DNA from 3 places in the Paenibacillus sp. V4I9 genome. Region 2 is predicted to be linked to each of the others. Evidence: riboswitches for the same ligand, from Rfam matches in the RefSeq annotation. Region 2 holds a riboswitch; each other region holds the start of a gene.
What was found. A riboswitch is a leader RNA that binds a small molecule or an ion and turns the genes downstream of it on or off. The one in region 2 is predicted to bind cyclic di-GMP.
Positions count from the first base shown of each region.

Region 1: it holds a riboswitch for cyclic di-GMP, as region 2 does, so the genes downstream of both, QFZ81_RS33850 (OmpL47-type beta-barrel domain-containing protein) here and QFZ81_RS34790 (IPT/TIG domain-containing protein) in region 2, are expected to answer to the same signal.
Region 3: it holds a riboswitch for cyclic di-GMP, as region 2 does, so the genes downstream of both, QFZ81_RS25320 (hypothetical protein) here and QFZ81_RS34790 (IPT/TIG domain-containing protein) in region 2, are expected to answer to the same signal.

Region 1 is NZ_JAUSZE010000001.1:7,355,470-7,361,551, reverse strand. Features, by position in the region: gene QFZ81_RS33855 (hypothetical protein) at 1-348, shown strand, start outside; cyclic di-GMP riboswitch class I at 700-792, shown strand; gene QFZ81_RS33850 (OmpL47-type beta-barrel domain-containing protein) at 892-6,082, shown strand, end outside.
Region 2 is NZ_JAUSZE010000001.1:7,544,341-7,550,422, reverse strand. Features, by position in the region: gene QFZ81_RS34790 (IPT/TIG domain-containing protein) at 1-2,634, opposite strand, end outside; cyclic di-GMP riboswitch class I at 2,708-2,798, opposite strand; gene QFZ81_RS34785 (hypothetical protein) at 2,926-3,294, opposite strand; gene fliS (flagellar export chaperone FliS) at 3,291-3,716, opposite strand; gene QFZ81_RS34775 (flagellar protein FlaG) at 3,691-4,047, opposite strand; gene fliD (flagellar filament capping protein FliD) at 4,102-5,058, opposite strand; gene QFZ81_RS34765 (flagellin N-terminal helical domain-containing protein) at 5,211-6,020, opposite strand.
Region 3 is NZ_JAUSZE010000001.1:5,430,975-5,437,056, forward strand. Features, by position in the region: gene QFZ81_RS25300 (O-methyltransferase) at 57-692, opposite strand; gene QFZ81_RS25305 (THUMP domain-containing class I SAM-dependent RNA methyltransferase) at 828-1,979, shown strand; gene gloA2 (SMU1112c/YaeR family gloxylase I-like metalloprotein) at 2,172-2,567, opposite strand; gene QFZ81_RS25315 (hypothetical protein) at 2,679-2,945, opposite strand; gene QFZ81_RS25320 (hypothetical protein) at 3,267-3,572, opposite strand; cyclic di-GMP riboswitch class I at 3,676-3,770, opposite strand; gene QFZ81_RS25325 (MDR family MFS transporter) at 3,882-5,105, opposite strand; gene QFZ81_RS25330 (glycine-rich domain-containing protein) at 5,426-6,082, opposite strand, start outside.

The sequences.
Region 1 (6,082 bases), 190 kb from region 2:
TGTTTTTCTTCGGAATCGAACATTCCAGGATTATCTGATATTGCTAAGCTCGGTCGCATGAATCTCAAGCAGGCGACTAAAGCTTTGCAGCAACTCGTAGAGCTGAGAATTGTCTCGCACAAAATATTCCGCCGTATGGTTGGAGATTTCCAAGACGATCGGCTTTCCTGGGCTGCTAAGGGCTTGCTTACGTTTTGCAAAGAGAACCCGAACATCAACCTAGACGATCTAGTGGAACTATCCAGTGAATCGGGCGAGGATGAACATAGCATACGCAAGGCTCTTAAGGAATTGAACGAATATGGGTACTTGGAAGAGTACCCTGTATGGAGCAAAATTGCTAACTAAGGTATAGCGGAAGGACAGAATTAATTTTGTGAAACACTCTGGAAGTCTGAGGGTACTTAAAATAGACCATGCTATCTACGTTTGTAGAAGCATGGTCTATTTTTTGTTTGAAAGACTCTAAATAGTTCAATGTTTATCTTGTATACAACATTATATGTAAGGGGTATCAATTCAAATATTGTCGAATTTACAATGTTAGTTTCATAAATATAGGAAAATCATTGAATTTTAACTAATAAAGAAGATCAAAAGTACTAGAATATATGCGGATCATGAATCTTATAGTTAAATTTACCTATTCAAATTACTAGGAATATAGTATTATGGCAGAGATAGAAGTATCGAAATCTCAAGTGAAAAGGGCAAATTACAGGAAACTGTGAGACGCAAAGCCAAGGGCCTGAAACGCGTATTAAAAAACGTGCATGGTAGCCGGTTACCACAGGGAATCATAGTGTTTTTCTATGAACCTTGTTTAAGGTTCTTTTCTTTTTTTGAGATCTATCAATCCTTATTATAAGAAGGGAAGGGAGTCAGATGTCAATGAAGAAATCAAGACAAATGTCTATGGTTCTCACACTGCTTTTATTTGTTCAATTAATCTTTCCAGCCTTACATGCGTGGGGAGCAACAGACAACGGAACCATCTTACCTCCAAGCAATCTTGCTACTCAACTTCTAACGCCTGATGATGTGAAATTAACGTGGAGCCCGGTGTATGGAGCTACAGGATACACTGTATACAGCATCACCTATGGGCAGCTTATTAATGTCGGGACAACGACAACAGCTTCTTTTACCATAAATGACCTGACAGAGGGCTCATACAGTTATGTAGTGTCTACTTTAAGTTCAGGTGGCGAATCGGGCCCATGTGCTCCGGTGAATATCAATATCACTTATCCTGATATGATTGCCCCGGCTACATTAACGTACACCATACAAAATGGTAACAATATCGTTTTGAACTGGGGAACTGCTCCTAATGTACAAACATATAATTTGTATGTAAATCAAGAAGGCGGAAGAAAGTTAGTCTATTCGGGGACAGCGAGAACTTTTACCGTCAACAACGCCGCAGAGGGAATATATACATATACAGTAACAGCTAGCCATCCTTTGTATGGCGAATCTCCAAACTCAACAGCAGTAGAAGCTGCTATAGGAAATCTGACGATGACGGCTCCTAGCGGTTTAACGTATACGGTGGCTACCGATGACGTTACACTAAAGTGGAATACTGCTGCTTATGCAACCGGCTATAACGTCTATCAAATTATTGATAATCAAAAAGTATTAAAAAGCAGTAAAATAACGGGAAAAACCGTATCCTACATGAATTTGCCCGCTGGAAATTATACATACATGGTTCACTCTTTCAGTGACCGTTTCGGAGAGTCTGTCGAGGGCAGCACGATTTCATTAACCGTAGGAACGATGGTGCCGCCAAGCAACCTGACTTTTAAACTTCAAAATGTGAACGACGTGGTACTTACTTGGAGTGCTGCGACCAACGCAACCTCTTATAAAGTTTATCAAGTAATCGATGGAGAAAAAGTGTTGAAAAACACAGTAACCGGTACGACGGTTACATTTACGAATATGCTGACCGGCGATTATGTATATGAGGTCCATTCGCTAAGCAACTTGTTCGGCGAGTCAACAGACGGTAGCACCGTTTCCTTGACTGTAGGATCGGTCACGATGACGCCTCCGGCAACGTTAGCTTCCAAATTACAAAACCTAACCGATATCGTGCTGACTTGGACGGTTGCACCGAATGCTACCTCCTACAAAATCTATCAAGTTATCGGTGATGAAAAAGTACTGAAAAGCACGGTAACAGGCACGACAGTTACCTACGTCAACCTGCCTGCGGGTGATTATTTATACGAAGTTCATTCTGTTAGTACCCGTTTTGGTGAGTCTGCCGAAGGAACCCAAGTTGCCTTAACGGTAGGGGAAGTAGTTATGGCTGCTCCTGGTAATTTCGCATACAAATTCCAGAATGTAAATGATGTTGTACTGACCTGGACGGTTGCACCCAATGCTACGGCTTATAAAGTGTATCAAATCGTAGATGGTTCGAAGGTACTTAAAAGTACAGTAGCCGGAACGACCGTGACCTATACGAATCTGGCATCAGGGAATTACACATATGAAATTCACTCCAATTCCACACGATATGGAGAATCGGCTGAAAGTGCCCAGGCAACTTTCTCTATCGTACTTCCAACAATGCTGCCGCCATCTAATTTGGTGCAGAGTGTAACATCGGCTACGGCGTTTTCATTAAACTGGGACGCAGCAGCAAACGGTAACAGCTATAAAGTGTATCAAATTGTTAACGGTCAAAAAGTATTGAAAAGTACAGTAGCGACAACAAAGGTATCTTATAGCAACATGGAGCCTGGTGATTATACGTATGAAGTTCATACGGTTTCAACACGGTTTGGAGAATCTCCAGAGGGAACGATATTGACATTCACTTTGAACGACCAAACGATGCAAGCTCCTGCTAGCCTGACTTACAGTTTGGCGAATGCGAATGATCTTACATTAAAGTGGACCTCTGTACCTAACGCAACAAGTTATAAAGTATACCAGGTTATTGATGGCCAAAAAGTCTTGAAAAGTACGCTGACAGGCTTAACGGTAACCTATGCAAACATTCCTGGTGGGGACTATCAATATGTAGTAGATTCCTATTCAACGATTTTAGGAGAATCCCCAGAGGGAGCAGAGGTTAGCTTCAATTTGATTCTGCCGACAATGGTAGGACCGGGTAATCTGGCAGCTAAGGCGCAGAATGGTAACGACGTGGTTTTAACATGGGTTGCAGCACCTTATGCTAACAGCTATAAAGTTTATGAAATTATTAATGGTGCTGAGGTTCTAAAAAGTACAATGACCACGTTAGCAGTAACGTACACGAATGTGACAGCAGGGGATCATACGTATGTTGTTCACTCTGTTAGTACTAAATTTGGAGAGTCGCTGGAAGGAAGCAAAGTGAGCCTATCCATAGTTTTCCCAGTGATGCAAGCGCCGGGAAGTCTGACCCAGACGATTGCAAATGGTAATGACATTACTTTAAAGTGGGGAACTTCAACTTACGCTACATCTTATAAAATTTATCAAGTAGTTGATGGTGAAAAGGTGTTGAAAAGCACACTGACAGGAACAACTGTAACATATACCAATATGCCAGCAGGTGACTATACCTATGAAGTGCACTCTTATAGCAGTCGCTTTGGTGAGTCTCCGGAGGGAGAAGAGCTCTTATTCAAGCTGGTACATCCGATCATGGAAGCACCGGGTAATGTGACGAAAAGTGTCACGAATGGCAATGATATTACTTTAAAATGGGGAACCGTAACTTACGCTACGGCTTATCGTGTCTACCAAATCGTAGATGGTCAAAGAGAATTGAAAAAAACACAAACGGGTACAACTGTAACGTTTACCAACATGCCAGAAGGTGACTACAATTATGAGGTTTACTCCTATAGTGATCGATTCGGTGAATCTCCGAAGGCAGTGATCTCAACTTTCACTTTAACTTGGCCGGTACTTCAGCCTTCGCAATTGAAAGGAACAGTCACGAATGCTAATAATCTAACATTAACTTGGATGACGGCAACTTGGGCAAATGAATATCGCGTTTATGAGGTGACAGGCGATACTCGCCAATTAATGTACAAAGGTGCGGCTTTAACAACCCAGCTATTCAACCTGACAGAAAAAACCCATTATTACGAATTAGTGATTTATAATACACGTTTTGGAGAGTCTGCACCTTCCAATCGGTTAAATTTTGATATTATTTTCCCTGACATGCAGTCCCCAGTGGCAAGTTCGAGGCTGCTAAGTCAAACGAGCGCTGTAATTACATGGAATTTTGTCACATACGCTAATGGTTATAACGTGTATGAAATTGTAAATGGACAACCGATATTGCTAGTTAAAAACTTAAACAACTTGTCCTATACAGTAAATAACCTATCTTATGCGAACCACCTATACTATGTATCTTCGTATAGTAATTCATTTGGTGAATCGGATCCTTCCAACACAGTTGAGGCAAAGCTGATTGTCGATACTGAAGCACCGGTAACGACAGCAACTGCACCAACGGATTGGACGAATCAAAGTGCTGCAGTAACATTGTCGGCAACCGATAATGAAACGGGAGTAGCAAATACGTTCTATTCATTGAACGACCAAGCTTTCGTACCGGGGACTGCCGTTACTGTTAGCCAAGAAGGATCGAATAAAGTATCTTTTTATTCTGTAGATAAAGTAGGTAACAAGGAAGCGACAAAAATCATTTATGTAAAGATTGACAAAACGGCTCCAGTAACAAAGGCAAGCAATATTCAAGGATGGTCTAAGGAAGCAATTGTGACGCTGGCGGCAACAGATGATCAAAGCGGCGTAGCCAAGACGTTGTACTCCGTGAACGGCGGAGACTATGCAGAAGGCACGAGCGTGACGGTGAGTCAAGAAAACGTGAGCCAAGTGAGCTTCTACTCGGTTGACCAAGCGGGCAACGCAGAGAAGGCACAGACCGTAGAAGTGAAGATTGACCGTACAGCACCAGTGACTACAGCGACGGCGACAGAAGGCTGGACGAAGTCCGATGCAATCGTGACGCTGGCGGCAACAGATGATCAAAGCGGCGTAGCCAAGACGTTGTACTCCGTGAACGGCGGAGACTATGCAGAAGGCACGAGCGTGGCGGTGAGTCAAGAAGGCGTGAGCCAAGTGAGCTTCTACTCGGTTGACCAAGTGGGCAACGCAGAGAAGGCACAGACCGTAGAAGTGAAGATTGACCGTACAGCACCAGTGACTACAGCAACGGCGACAGAAGGCTGGACGAAGTCCGATGCAATCGTGACGCTGGCAGCTGCGGATAGCCAAAGCAGCGTAGCCAAGACGTTGTACTCCGTGAACGGCGGAGACTATGCAGAAGGCACGAGCGTGACGGTGAGTCAAGAAGGCGTGAGCCAAGTGAGCTTCTACTCGGTTGACCAAGCGGGCAACGCAGAGAAGGCACAGACCGTAGAAGTGAAGATTGACCGTACAGCACCAGTGACTACAGCGACGGCGACAGAAGGCTGGACGAAGTCCGATGCAATCGTGACGCTGGTAGCTACGGATGGCCAAAGCGGCGTAGCCAAGACGTTGTACTCCGTGAATGGCGAAGGGTATGCAGAAGGCACGAGCGTGACGGTGAGTCAAGAAGGCGTAAGCCAAGTGAGCTTCTACTCGGTTGACCAAGCGGGCAACGCAGAGAAGGCACAGACCGTAGAAGTGAAGATTGACCGTACAGCACCAGTGACTACAGCGACGGCGACAGAAGGCTGGACGAAGTCCGATGCAATCGTGACGCTGGCAGCTGCGGATAGCCAAAGCAGCGTAGCCAAGACGTTGTACTCCGTGAACGGCGGAGACTATGCAGAAGGCACGAGCGTGACGGTGAGTCAAGAAGGCGTGAGCCAAGTGAGCTTCTACTCGGTTGACCAAGCAGGTAACGAAGAGAAGGCACAGACCGTAGAAGTGAAGATTGACCGCACAGCACCAGTGACTACAGCGACGGCGACAGAAGGCTGGACGAAGTCCGATGCAACCGTGACGTTGGCAGCTGCGGATGGCCAAAGCGGCGTAGCCAAGACGTTGTATTCCGTGAACGGCGGAGGGTATACAGAAGGCACAAGCGTGACGGTGAGTC
Region 2 (6,082 bases):
ATAAGTAAAGGTTGTCGATGCTGACTGTCCGTTCGATAACGTGACATTAAATGGTACGACTCCTATTGTCGGGCTGCTTGGTACTGTCACTTTCAAACTTGTACTATTCATAAAAGTTACAGACGCGTTCACACCGTTTATCGTTACGTTCGCTCCACTATCAAAGTTTGTGCCGTTAACGTAGATAACATCTCCACCTGCTTTGTTACCATGGTTTGGTGACAAGCTTGTAATTGTCGGTGTAACGATCGTGTACTGGTAACCTTGCGGTAGGGTAGCGGTACCACCATCCGGGTTCGTTACGGTTACGTCAACTTTTCCAGCTGCTGCAGCAGCTGGTGCTGTAGCTTTAATTGTCGTAGCATTTACATAGGTACTGCTAGCAATGTTTGAACCAAATGTTACAGTTGCACCGGAAATGAAGTTCGAACCGTAGATATACACGATATCTCCACCCGTAACTTTCCCTTGATTAGGAGAAACAGACGTTAAGGTTACTGGTTTAATAGCCGGGAGCGTATACTCGTAGCCTTGGGTAAGAACAGCTTCATTCGTATCGTTAGTCACTTTCACATCCACTTTTCCAGGTACATCTCCAGCCGGAACTATTACTCTCAAGCTTGTTTTGCTCATGTAGGTTGTAGAAGCAGGTTTTCCGCCAATTGTTACTTGTGAGATGCCATTTACAAAATTCGTGCCGTTTACATAGATGGTTTCACCACCTGCAACAAGTCCGGTATTTGGCACAATCGACGTAATGGTTGGTATCGGATACTGAACAGCGGTATAGGTATAGGCACCTGTCAGCGTGAATAAGTTATTGTTCAAATCCGCTACTGAAACATCTACTGCACCAACACTATCACCTACTGGAACAGTGATTAAAAATTGCGTTGCTGATACATATGTAGTAGACGCTTGTTTTCCACCTACAAATATTGTCATACCAGACTTAAAGTTTTTCCCGTTTACATAGACCTGGTTTCCGCCAGTGATAACACCTGTGTTTGGTGTAACTGACGTAATTTCCGGATCTGTCTTCGGAGGTTCATTGTACGTAAATCCTCCAGAAACAACAGCATTCGTTCCATCCGGGTTCGTAAACGTAAGGTCAACTGGACCAGGCGTTGTTGCCTTCGGGGATGTTACTTTCAAATATGTTGAATCCATATAGATTACCGATGCAGGTTTATCACCAAACAATACAGAGATTCCGCTCATAAAATAGTTCCCTGTCACATACACAAGCGTACCGCCATCCAAAGGCCCATTATTTGGATCTATGACCGCGACAATTGGATCAGCTTTATATTGGTAAGAGGCTGACGCTTGTTGACTATCCGGGTTAGTTACTGTAACACTAACAATGCCTTGCTTCCCGGTAGGAGCAGTTGCCGTCAATTGTGTATCGCTCACAAATACTACATTACTAGCCCTCATCGTTCCGAATTGAACAGTTGCCCCGTTGACAAAGTGATTCCCATTAATAACAACCGTCTCTCCGCCCTTCGGATGACCATAGGACTTATCAAGCGATGTAACTTGAGGCGCTGGAAGCTTGACATTAACGTTAACACTCGGAATGGACTTCGATCGGCTTGCACCTGCATAGTCCTTATAAGTAATAACTGAGCTCGCTGTCGAAATCGGGTATGTCCCTGTTTTTGTTTTGCTTACCGGACGAATTTTATAATTGAATGAAAGAGTGCTATTTTTCAATTCATTAAAATCCCAAGTTAGTGTATTGCCGGTAATTGTCGGTTTAGGGATATTATTGTCTGCCGAGCCAGGTACAATTTCAAAATTCGAATCGACAATATCCGTCACTGTAACATCAAAGGCGCTCGCCAAGCCAATTTCTTTAACAATGGCTGCATATATTTCAGCCAAACCGGTTGATCCAAGCACGAAGTGATGATGTGCTGCCGTTGTGGCCATTTCTTTAAGCAATATGTTTGGTCCGCTTGTATCAGGATTCTCACTCGGTTGGAGCAGTGCAACTGTATAGGTTATAATACCTGCATCCTTAGCATCCTGTGCCTTTTGTTTCGCATACCCGTAAGGGTCGTTCGAAGGTTGGTTAGCGTCTCCATCTGTCATAATGACGATGACTGGTTGCGCTTCAGGACGATGATCTGCCAGCAAGTTAATAGCTGCTTGAATAGCATCGCCAGTCGCTGTACCACCATTTGCTTGAATTCCATTTATGTAATTCTTAGCAATGTCTTTATCCGTTGTAAAGGGGATGCTACCGATCATATTGGTTGATGAAAAATCCACAACCGCCACCCTGTGCTTTGTCAAATCCATCAAATCAACGAAACCTTTAGCGGCATTCTTTGCATTCGTCATTTTATCTTCACCGTTATTGTAGCCCGGTGCCATACTTCCCGACTTGTCAATGATAAGTACAACATCATTCGGCACAACTACATTGACAGGCGGGGTGCCGGTAATATTCAAAGTCACATCCGCCGTATCCTCTGTTGTAAACGTTGTAGGAGAAACCGTTTTGGTAACACTTACATAATCATTGACTGCCGCTTCTGCAGCTCCCGAAGTTCGTAGCATCAAACCACTGAAAACCATGCTAAAGGTCAATATCACTACTAACCATTGCTTCATTCGTCTCATAAATATCCCTCCTCTATTACATCTATACACAAAAAAACAATAGCAGGTTGCTATTGTTTGTATGACCAAACAAATGGGCAACCTGGCAATCTGATCGACTAAGATAAGCGATTAGACCCATGGCTTTGCGTCACTATATCACTATAGTTTTGCCAATCTATTCTCATTTTCTATATCTTTGGAACTAATACCCATTTACTATTTTAGTATATTTTCTTATTATTTATTTCGCAAGTATTTTCCTAGTACTTTTTACAAGTATTTCCTCGTTTTTTCGGCAATATATTTGCTTTACCGATTTTTATCGATAAAAAAGCCAACACTCTGCTCTTCTTCATATTGATATAGCTCTCGTGAAACTTTACCAGAGTTGATACGCTGAAGTTTTCCAACCAAAGATTGTTGGATCGTTTTAAGTTTCTCGAGATTGTTTTGTTCCAACATAAAACATTCTTTGATGTATGGCTTTTCATGTTCATTGAAAGAGCGTCCCTCTTCCAATAATATTTCTTCGATTTGATGCCGCAACTCAACCTGATTATTCTGTAAAGAAAGAAGCAAACTTTCATTTACTTCTTCATCTAAATCTAATCGAGAGATTTGACTTGTTGTTTCTATCAAGTTACCTAACAAGCGTTCCATTGGAGTTGATAGGGTCATACTTGCTGTACCTTCTCCCCATTCTTCAAACTTTTCAACGCCTCATTCCACGTATCTCGCAATTCTGCAAACATCGTGACACAATACTGGGCAGATTCGATATCAAGCTTAACATTGGCTTCGAATAGCTTACTTTGAAGAAACGTATATAAACTGCTTAAATTATGGGAGATTTCATATTCCATATTTAAAGTAGATTGCAGCTCTTCAATAATGTTCTGCGCTTTTGAAAAGTTTGTATGTTTCCCTGCAAAATCTTTTTTCTCCATACAAGCAATCCCTTGTTTAATAAAAAGAATACAACCATTAAAAAGCATCAAAGTAAGTTCTCCAGGGGAAGATGTCTGGACACGGGCGTTTAAATACTGATTCTGTGCGTGAAGCATAGATTCTTCTTCACCTCTTCTCGTCGATGATTGCACCCACTGACAGCTCCTGAAGTTTCTCCACCAATTCGATAAATTTCTCGGATGGAACTTCATGAATGATTTCTTGGGTATTTTTATTTAAAATTTGCACAATTACATCACCAGTTGATTGGTGTATTTTATACTTAAATTCATGTGGGGTACCTTGAACGGCTATATTAGCCTTATTAATTGAATCAAGTAACGCTTTCTCCCCAACCGTTAGTATTTGTGACTTGCTCTTTTCTTTAATTTCAGCATACTCTCCTGTTGCCTTAATCGGCTCAGACACATCCTTTGTTACTGACGTCATTTGAACTTTGGGAAGTTTGGATTGAATGTCCAATAGGTTTCCTCCTTTCCATTGAGCATATTTCCAAAAATTACTGCTACAATGTAATTAACCCATTTGACTTTGCAGCCAGCTCATTTGTGAATTCCCTTTTTCAATTGCTGTCTCCATCGTGCTGAACATTCTATAGATGTGGTCCTCTTTCTTGTTGAGCTTTTCTGTCATATCTGCAATTTTTTGAGCAAGATCGTTATCCTTCTTGCCAAGAGACGTATAAGTGCTAGTATACGATCCGTTTGTCGAACCAGCCTTTTTCGAAATCTCCGACATCGTATTGCCGGCATCCTCATAGATCCGTTGTGCAATACCACGATCTGTACCGGTACCATGTGTCGTGAATAAATTAATGACGGCTTGCGGATCTGCAGCAATAGCAGCTTTTAATTTAGTTGAATCAACTAATAATTTACCGGCTATTGAAGGGTCGAACTTGTTATAAGCACCCGTAGTGACACCAATATCAGCAAGTGATTTATAGGTCGACGCAATTCCAGTCACTCCAGTTGTCAAGTCGGAACGAAATTCCGAATATGCCTTTGACACAATTGTGTCTCCGCGAAGAAGACCTTGTTTGGCCTTAATTTCCCAATTCTTTATATCATCATCACTCATTGCCTTCTTTTGATCGCTAGTAAGTGGTTGATAGCTTCGCTCTACCGTTTCATCCAACTTGGATTTCATAGCAACACTTGTATCGTTATAAGCCGATACAAAACTGTTTATTTTTGCGTAAATGGCATCTTGATCTGCCTGCGTGAAGACAGGATTGCCACTACCATCCGTTCCTGAAGCCGTTGGCCAGTTGTAGCTATATTGTAATTGCTTGCCCTGTTCACTTAATGGATAAATAGCCGTGTTTATTGCGCGGTATGAATCCTGCAGCCACTCGTTCTTCGTTTTCTGCTTATTGAGATTATCGATGGGTAACTGTTCCGCTTTCATTAACTTGCTGACCATACCATCAATATCCATGCCGGAGGACAAACCCGTAATTCGCATAACCATCCTATTCATCTCCTTAGTTATTTGTTCTCTACTATATTTATCGTACAATGAGGTGTCATTAATTAGCTTTTTTCGAAGATATTCGAAAATTTCTTACAAAAAAGAAAGGCCTTCGATTTCGAAGACCTTTCTTTTTATATACTAGTTGTTGATTAGCGAAGCAGTTGCAGTACGCCTTGCGGTGCTTGGTTGGCTTGTGCCAGCATCGCAGTGGAAGCTTGCTGCAGGATGTTGAATTTCGTGTAATTCATCATTTCAGAAGCCATGTCGGTGTCACGAATACGGGATTCCGCAGCTTGCAGGTTTTCCGCGTTCACGCCAACGTTGTTGTATACGTGTTCGAGTTGGTTTTGGTATGCACCGAGAGCGGAACGAGCACCGTTAACCGTTGTGATAGCTGCATCGACAGTAACACTTTCAGCTGTAGCCAATGCCTGCGTACTAACACCACCAAACGCCAAAGCACTAATATCTGCTTTCGTCATGTCCATGACTACTTGATCGTTAGCACCGCCGCCTGTTTGAATCGTGAAGTTAGCGGTACCACTGCCATCCAGAAGGTTGATGCCGTTGAATTGCGTGTTTGTAGCAATGTCGCTGATCGCTGTTTTCAATTGCGTGTATTCAGCGTCCATTGCAGTACGGTCGTTCGCGTTGTACGTATTGTTTTGCGCTTGAACAGTAAGTTCTTTCATGCGAGTCAGCATGTCGGAAACCTCATTCATTGCACCCTCAGCCGTTTGTGCAAGGGAAATACCGTCTTGCGCGTTGCGCATTCCTTGGTTCATCCCTTTGATTTGCGAACGCATTTGCTCGGAGATCGATAGGCCTGCTGCGTCGTCTGCCGCACGGTTGATACGGTAGCCGGAAGACAATTTTTCGCTGGACTTGCCTTGTTGAGCGTTGTTGAACACGAGATTGCGGTGAGAGTTCATTGCGTTAAGATTGTGATTGATAATCATTTGTAATTCCTCCTTGAATTTGTATTCCACATCCATGTGGATTATATAGGTCTTTGACCTTA
Region 3 (6,082 bases), 2.1 Mb from region 2:
TTCCGTACAAAGAGGAAGTTCTAAAGATTATACGCTGTGATGTTGTACAAACCGTGTTACTTCACTCGCGCTAAAGCCAAGCCATCATAAGCTGGCAGGATGGTGCTTTCCAAACGCGGATCGGAGGCGATCAGCTGGTTGAAGGTACGCATAGCTTGGACCGAGGCTTTGGTTTGGTTCGCGTCGACGACTTTTCCTCGCATCAGCGTGTTATCCCCTGCAATTATGGCACCAGGATTCGCCAGTTTAATTGCGAGCTCCAAATAATTCGGATAATTCACCTTGTCCGCATCGATAAAAAAGAAATCAAATCGCTCTCCCTGCTCAAGAAGCCCATTCAGGTGAACGAGTGCTTCGCCAATCCGATACTCAACGAGCTCGCCAAGGCCCGCTTCAGTTAAATTTTGCTTGGCTACATCAGCAAATTCTTGTTTTAACTCAAGCGAAATCAGCTTGCCGCCTTCTTTCAAGCCTCTCGCCAAACAAATCCCGCTATAACCGCCCAAAGCACCTATTTCCAACACCTTTGTCGCGCCAATCATCGTGACCATCATAGTGAGCAATCTGCCATATCCAGGTGCAATCGATATTTCGGGCATATTATGGGTGCGTATGACTTCCTTTACTCGCTCTAGAACTGTATCTTCTTCGTATAAACCTTCCATATAGCTCTCGGCTGTTATGGTTTCCATGTTTTTTCCTCCTTAGAAAAGCATCAATGCCTCCACTTTGCGTGTATCGTTTGTAACTGTAACCTATTTGTCCTATACTTGTTAATTGTATGAGTTTTATGAGCGATGCACAACCCGGATGGAAGGAATCTAAACATGCCACAACAAATTGAACTAATCGCAACTTGCCCAATGGGACTTGAGGCCATCGTTGCTCGCGAAATCCGTGATCTTGGCTACAACGAGGTGACTATCGAGAATGGTCGTGTCCGTTTTCTTGGAGACGAGCTGGCCATCTGCCGCACCAATCTTTGGCTCAGAACCGCTGATCGCATCTTGGTACACATGGGCCAATTCAATGCCGTGACTTTCGATGAGCTTTTCGAAGGCACCAAAGCGCTTGCTTGGCCGGACTGGATTCCGAACGATGCCGAATTCCCTGTGGAAGGGCGTTCCCATAAGTCACAATTATCTAGCGTTCCCGCTTGCCAAGGAATCGTGAAGAAAGCCGTCGTGGAGAAGCTGAAGCTTCGCTACGGAACGGAGTGGTTCCCTGAGAACGGGGCTCGCTACGTCATCGAAGTCGCACTCCTGAACGATATTGCAACGCTGACGATCGACACAACCGGCGCCAGCCTGCACAAGCGCGGCTACCGTAAGCTCGTGACCGAAGCGCCGCTCAAGGAGACCATGGCGGCTGCGATGATCCTCCTGAGCCGCTGGAAGGTCGACAGACCGCTCTACGACCCGTTCTGCGGGTCGGGAACGATTCCGATCGAGGCAGCTATGATCGGATGGAACATCGCGCCAGGACTGCGGCGCAGCTTCCCTAGCGAGGCGTGGGGCAATATCCCACGCAAGCTGTGGGACAAGGCTCGCGACGAAGCCTTCGACGCTGTTAAAGATGATGTTCCGCTGAACATCATCGGCAGTGACATCGATCCCTCTGCCATCGAAGTGGCAGAGGCTGCCGCGAAGGCCGCCGGCTTGACGAAGCAGTTCAAGCTGCTCGTGGAACCAGTAGCCAAAGCCCGACCGCGCGGCGACTACGGCTGCTTGATCACCAACCCTCCCTATGGAGAGCGGCTTGGTGAAGCGCAAGATGTAGAGGTGGCGCTGCGCCAACTCGGTGCACTCACTGCTCCCATGCCGTCATGGAGCATGTTTATCCTAAGCCCGAGCACACAGCTCGAGCACTATATGAACCGCCGCGCGGATAAGAAGCGTAAACTATTTAATGGACGGATCGAATGCAACCTATTCCAGTATCTTGGACCATTGCCACCGCGCAGACAAACGGACAAGTAAAATAAAAATCCCTCAACGGCTCATCCGACCTAACTGCATGCATGCAGTGGGTCAGACCAAGCTAGTGAGGGATTTTATTTTATAAACAAAAACCAAATCAACAACGCCCATAGGGGAATGGACACAAGAAAACTCCATAGGCAGCCTTTGGCAAACCGCAGCTTCGGCTCCTGTTCTGTCCTTTCTTGGTGATCATTTCGCATGTTCCACCAACTCCAAGGGCAGTCCATCCGGATCTGCAAAAAAAGTATATTGGTCACCGGTAATAGGGTCAATCCGCACCGGTTCTACCGCAATCCCCTTGCTCTCAAGTTCCTTAACGCTTTGTACCATATTCGGCACAACAAAAGCCAGATGCCTAAGACCCCTTGCCTCAGGCTGGTTAACTCGCAGCGGAGGGTTCGGAAATGAAAACAACTCGATCTGCTGTTCGGTCTTCCCGATGCGTAAATCCAACTTATAGGAGTCACGTTCTGCACGATACGTTTCGTGTATGACCGTTAATCCAAGTAATTCGACATAGAAGTGTTTCGATCGCTCATAATTGGAGCTAATGATCGCCACATGATGAATTTGTTCTAACTCCACTCCATTCCCCCCTGTCCCCATTTAGTGAAAAATCGCATTCCGGGAACTCCCCCTCCTGCGGTCCGTTTCACTTATTTTATCCGTCAGTTCTCATTGTTTCAACAATTTTCTTCAAAACTTCCTCAGCGTGCACATAGTCAACTTGGGTCGCGCCACACGCTCTTTCACATCCGGCAATTCCATAATCTCATGAACGGACATCGTTGCACAGTGCTGCACAAGATCTTCCATCAATTGATAATTACTAATCCGATAATCGCGATATCGCCCTAAACCCGTTCGAGCATCCATGATAAAAGATAATAAATCCCATCCACTCGGATTCAAAATATCTTCTTTGCTGAACTGCGCCGAATCCGCTTTATCTACCCCGCGCATAATATCATCGGTATCGCCGAAGGTCTCACGCCCTCCATAGTAATCATAAACAACACGTGCCGCACTTGGCGCAATTCGGGTTCCCCTTTAAATTCAACCTTTTCACCCATCCGCTCAAGTTCACTGGAATGATGATCGAACCACAAGCCACAACCTGCTACATAAGGGACATTGGCCAAAATAATGCTATGTATCCCCCTAATAACAGTTCCAAAGCACTACTAAAACATTTGACATTCATTACATCAGCTCGTGTCAATTTGTGACAATGATTTTGTCTTTACAATTCCCTTACAGCTGGCAATAAAAAAAACGGTACGCCTAGATAGGCTGTACCGTTCTTAATTTGGATGATAAACATTGATAAAGCCTTGTCAAAAATGCTTCAATTTGCGACATCGGCGGCATTTTTACAGAAAGCTTAACTTCGCCCTTCCAGTAGAAAATCAAGATGCTATTGTTTCTCCCGTGAAACATTTCAACATCCCAACAAGCCTCATTTAACGCGTATTCTTCCCGATTGATCATGAGCTTTGGTCCATCCGAGGAAGGCACCAAACGGGCAACATGATTACCACATAGCGAAGTCACTTTTTGTTCTTCTTGTAGTATTCCTTCAGACTGCATGCTGCTGGATCCTCCTTTTATTTTTACATAAATTTGTTATGACAGAGAAAAAACCCCACCATAGTGAACCGATCGGAGGGGTTCGGATGTTGATACCCAATCGTTCGGCGGCTGGCTGGCTGCGAGTCCGGTTTGCAGGACAAGTAAGCCCCTTTAGCTTTGCGTCACTGGCTTTCGCCAGCTTTGCCTTTGTCGAGATGTCTTACTAAATATCTGAAGAGTTAAGAGTAATAAATATCTACACTCTCAAGGATACGGGAACTCGATTTGAAATCGAATAGTTCCAAAGAACTAATTTTGCAATATTTTTCAAAAATTTTCTTTTTTCGACGTATTTTTCGCCGTAATTTGACGAATCGTGCCTCTCCAATAGAAAATGGATCCCGTAATTGTAAGAACAGCCATAAGAACATACAACGTATTCCCACCATAAGAAACGAGCAAAAACCCACCTAACCAAGGCCCAATAAAGTGGCCTATGTTCGTTAATGTTTGAGCGCCAAAATAAGTGCCACGCATTTGCTCGGGAGCTAATTTGTCAATCAACATATTAGCAGCAGGGTAATTTAGAATCTCACCAAGGGTGAAAATACCCATCGAAATAATAAGCCATACCAGCGAGTGGGAGAATGCAAAGCCAACATCCCCTAACGCAAACATTAGGTTGCCAAATATAATCGCAGCGAGGGGCGTGTACTTTTCTGCCAAACGAGTAAGTGGAATCTGCATGGCAATAACCACGATCGCATTTACACTCATTAAGATCGCAAACATTTTCACACCGTCTACAAAGTTCTGCTCCAAATATTGCGAAAGTGTCACCATCACCTGTGAGTAACCGATAGCTCCAATAATACCGCCAAGGATATACAAGCGAAAAGTCAAATCACTGCGAATCACTCGCAAAGCAGAACCAAAGGTAACCGAAGATTTCTTCTCACCCTCGATTTTCTTGATGCCAAACGCGATGAGCAGTGCGTAAAGGGTGACCGCATAAATAAAATAAATGATTCCAGTGATGAGAAAAGGCAGCGCACCGTTCATCGTAGCGAAAAAAGCACCCAAAAGTGGCCCAACAGCAACACCAACATTAATCGCCATGTACCGCATCGAAAATACTTTAAGTCTCTTCTCAGGTTCTGTGAGGTCTGCCATCAAAGCCTGCGACACGGGCTCATAAAAAGATCGGCACAAGCCGTTCAGCATATTGAGCAGCATAAACAGGATTGGTAGTTTAACCATACCGAAACCTAAGAACACGAACGCCCAGCCGAAAAGAGCAGCCAGCATGATAATACGTCTTCCGAATCGGTCCGATAAGGTGCCCCCTATAAAACCGCCTACGGTTCCAGCCAAAGAACCCATCCCGATGACAATTCCGATCATCACCGCACTCATCGACGTATGCCTGGCTAAATAAATCGCGAGAAAAGGCAAACTCATGGAGGACGCAGCCCTAGCCATTACGGTTCCAAGAATTAACGTATGTACAATGGGATGATAAGAACTTAGAAAACCACGTAACCGATTCATTTGAAAGGACTCCTATCGCCGCTTAATTTACCGTAGGTCAAAGAAATCGACACCGAATTCCAATTATACACGAAAAATGACGATATGTGTCTCCAATTTGTTCTAATTTCGAATCTGTGGACTTGGGGCTACGGGTTCGTGACAGGATGGTTGGGGATGGGTTTCCCCATTTTAGTCTCGGTCTCCTTGTATGCTCCAAACAAAAAACACTCTCAGGCAGAGAGTGCAAAAAGTGTTTATAATGTCCATTCGCTTCCCCGCATGAAGCCTTGTCAGAGTCATCCGATTCCACGAACGGAATACTGCTTTCACAACTTAACCTAACTTCCCCCGCAACCAGACCCGCAGCTCGACCCTGACGAGCATGAAGAGCCCGATCCGGAGCTGCAGCTGCTGCCGCCGCCTTGATCTCCAGAACTATCGCCACTGCCTCCAGAACCTCCACAACCCGATGAAGAGCAGTTACTTTGCTTGTTATTTGGGTTATTGGTTTCATTCGCAGGCCACTGAGCGTTCATCCCGCTTGTATAGTTATTATTATCCTGAATGGAGAAGAACATCATGGCTCCTGCCATATACACCATGTTGTTCGGATTTGTTATCGAATCCTTCCATCCTGTATCCTCAAACCTGCGGCTGTTCGTTGATTGTCTGGCTTCGTTAATCGCCTGCGTGATTAGTATGCGGATCGTCTCTGCAACTTCTGGATACCGCTTCGCCTGCTCCATATCGAACCATTGCTCGGCGATTTCTTCATCATTCGCTTTGCGAAGCAAATCTGTTCGCTGCTCATCCAGCGGATTGCGGAAAAATCCGTTCCAGCACCGCGAACTCGTTGGAGCGAACTCGAACAAGTGCGCATATACCCAATCGAACCAAGCACGTTCACCCGGCATTTGCTTCGGTTCGCGTTCAGGTGAATGATGAATAGCGCCACCTGCGAATTGATCCCCGAACCGCTGATATTCTCTCGTAAA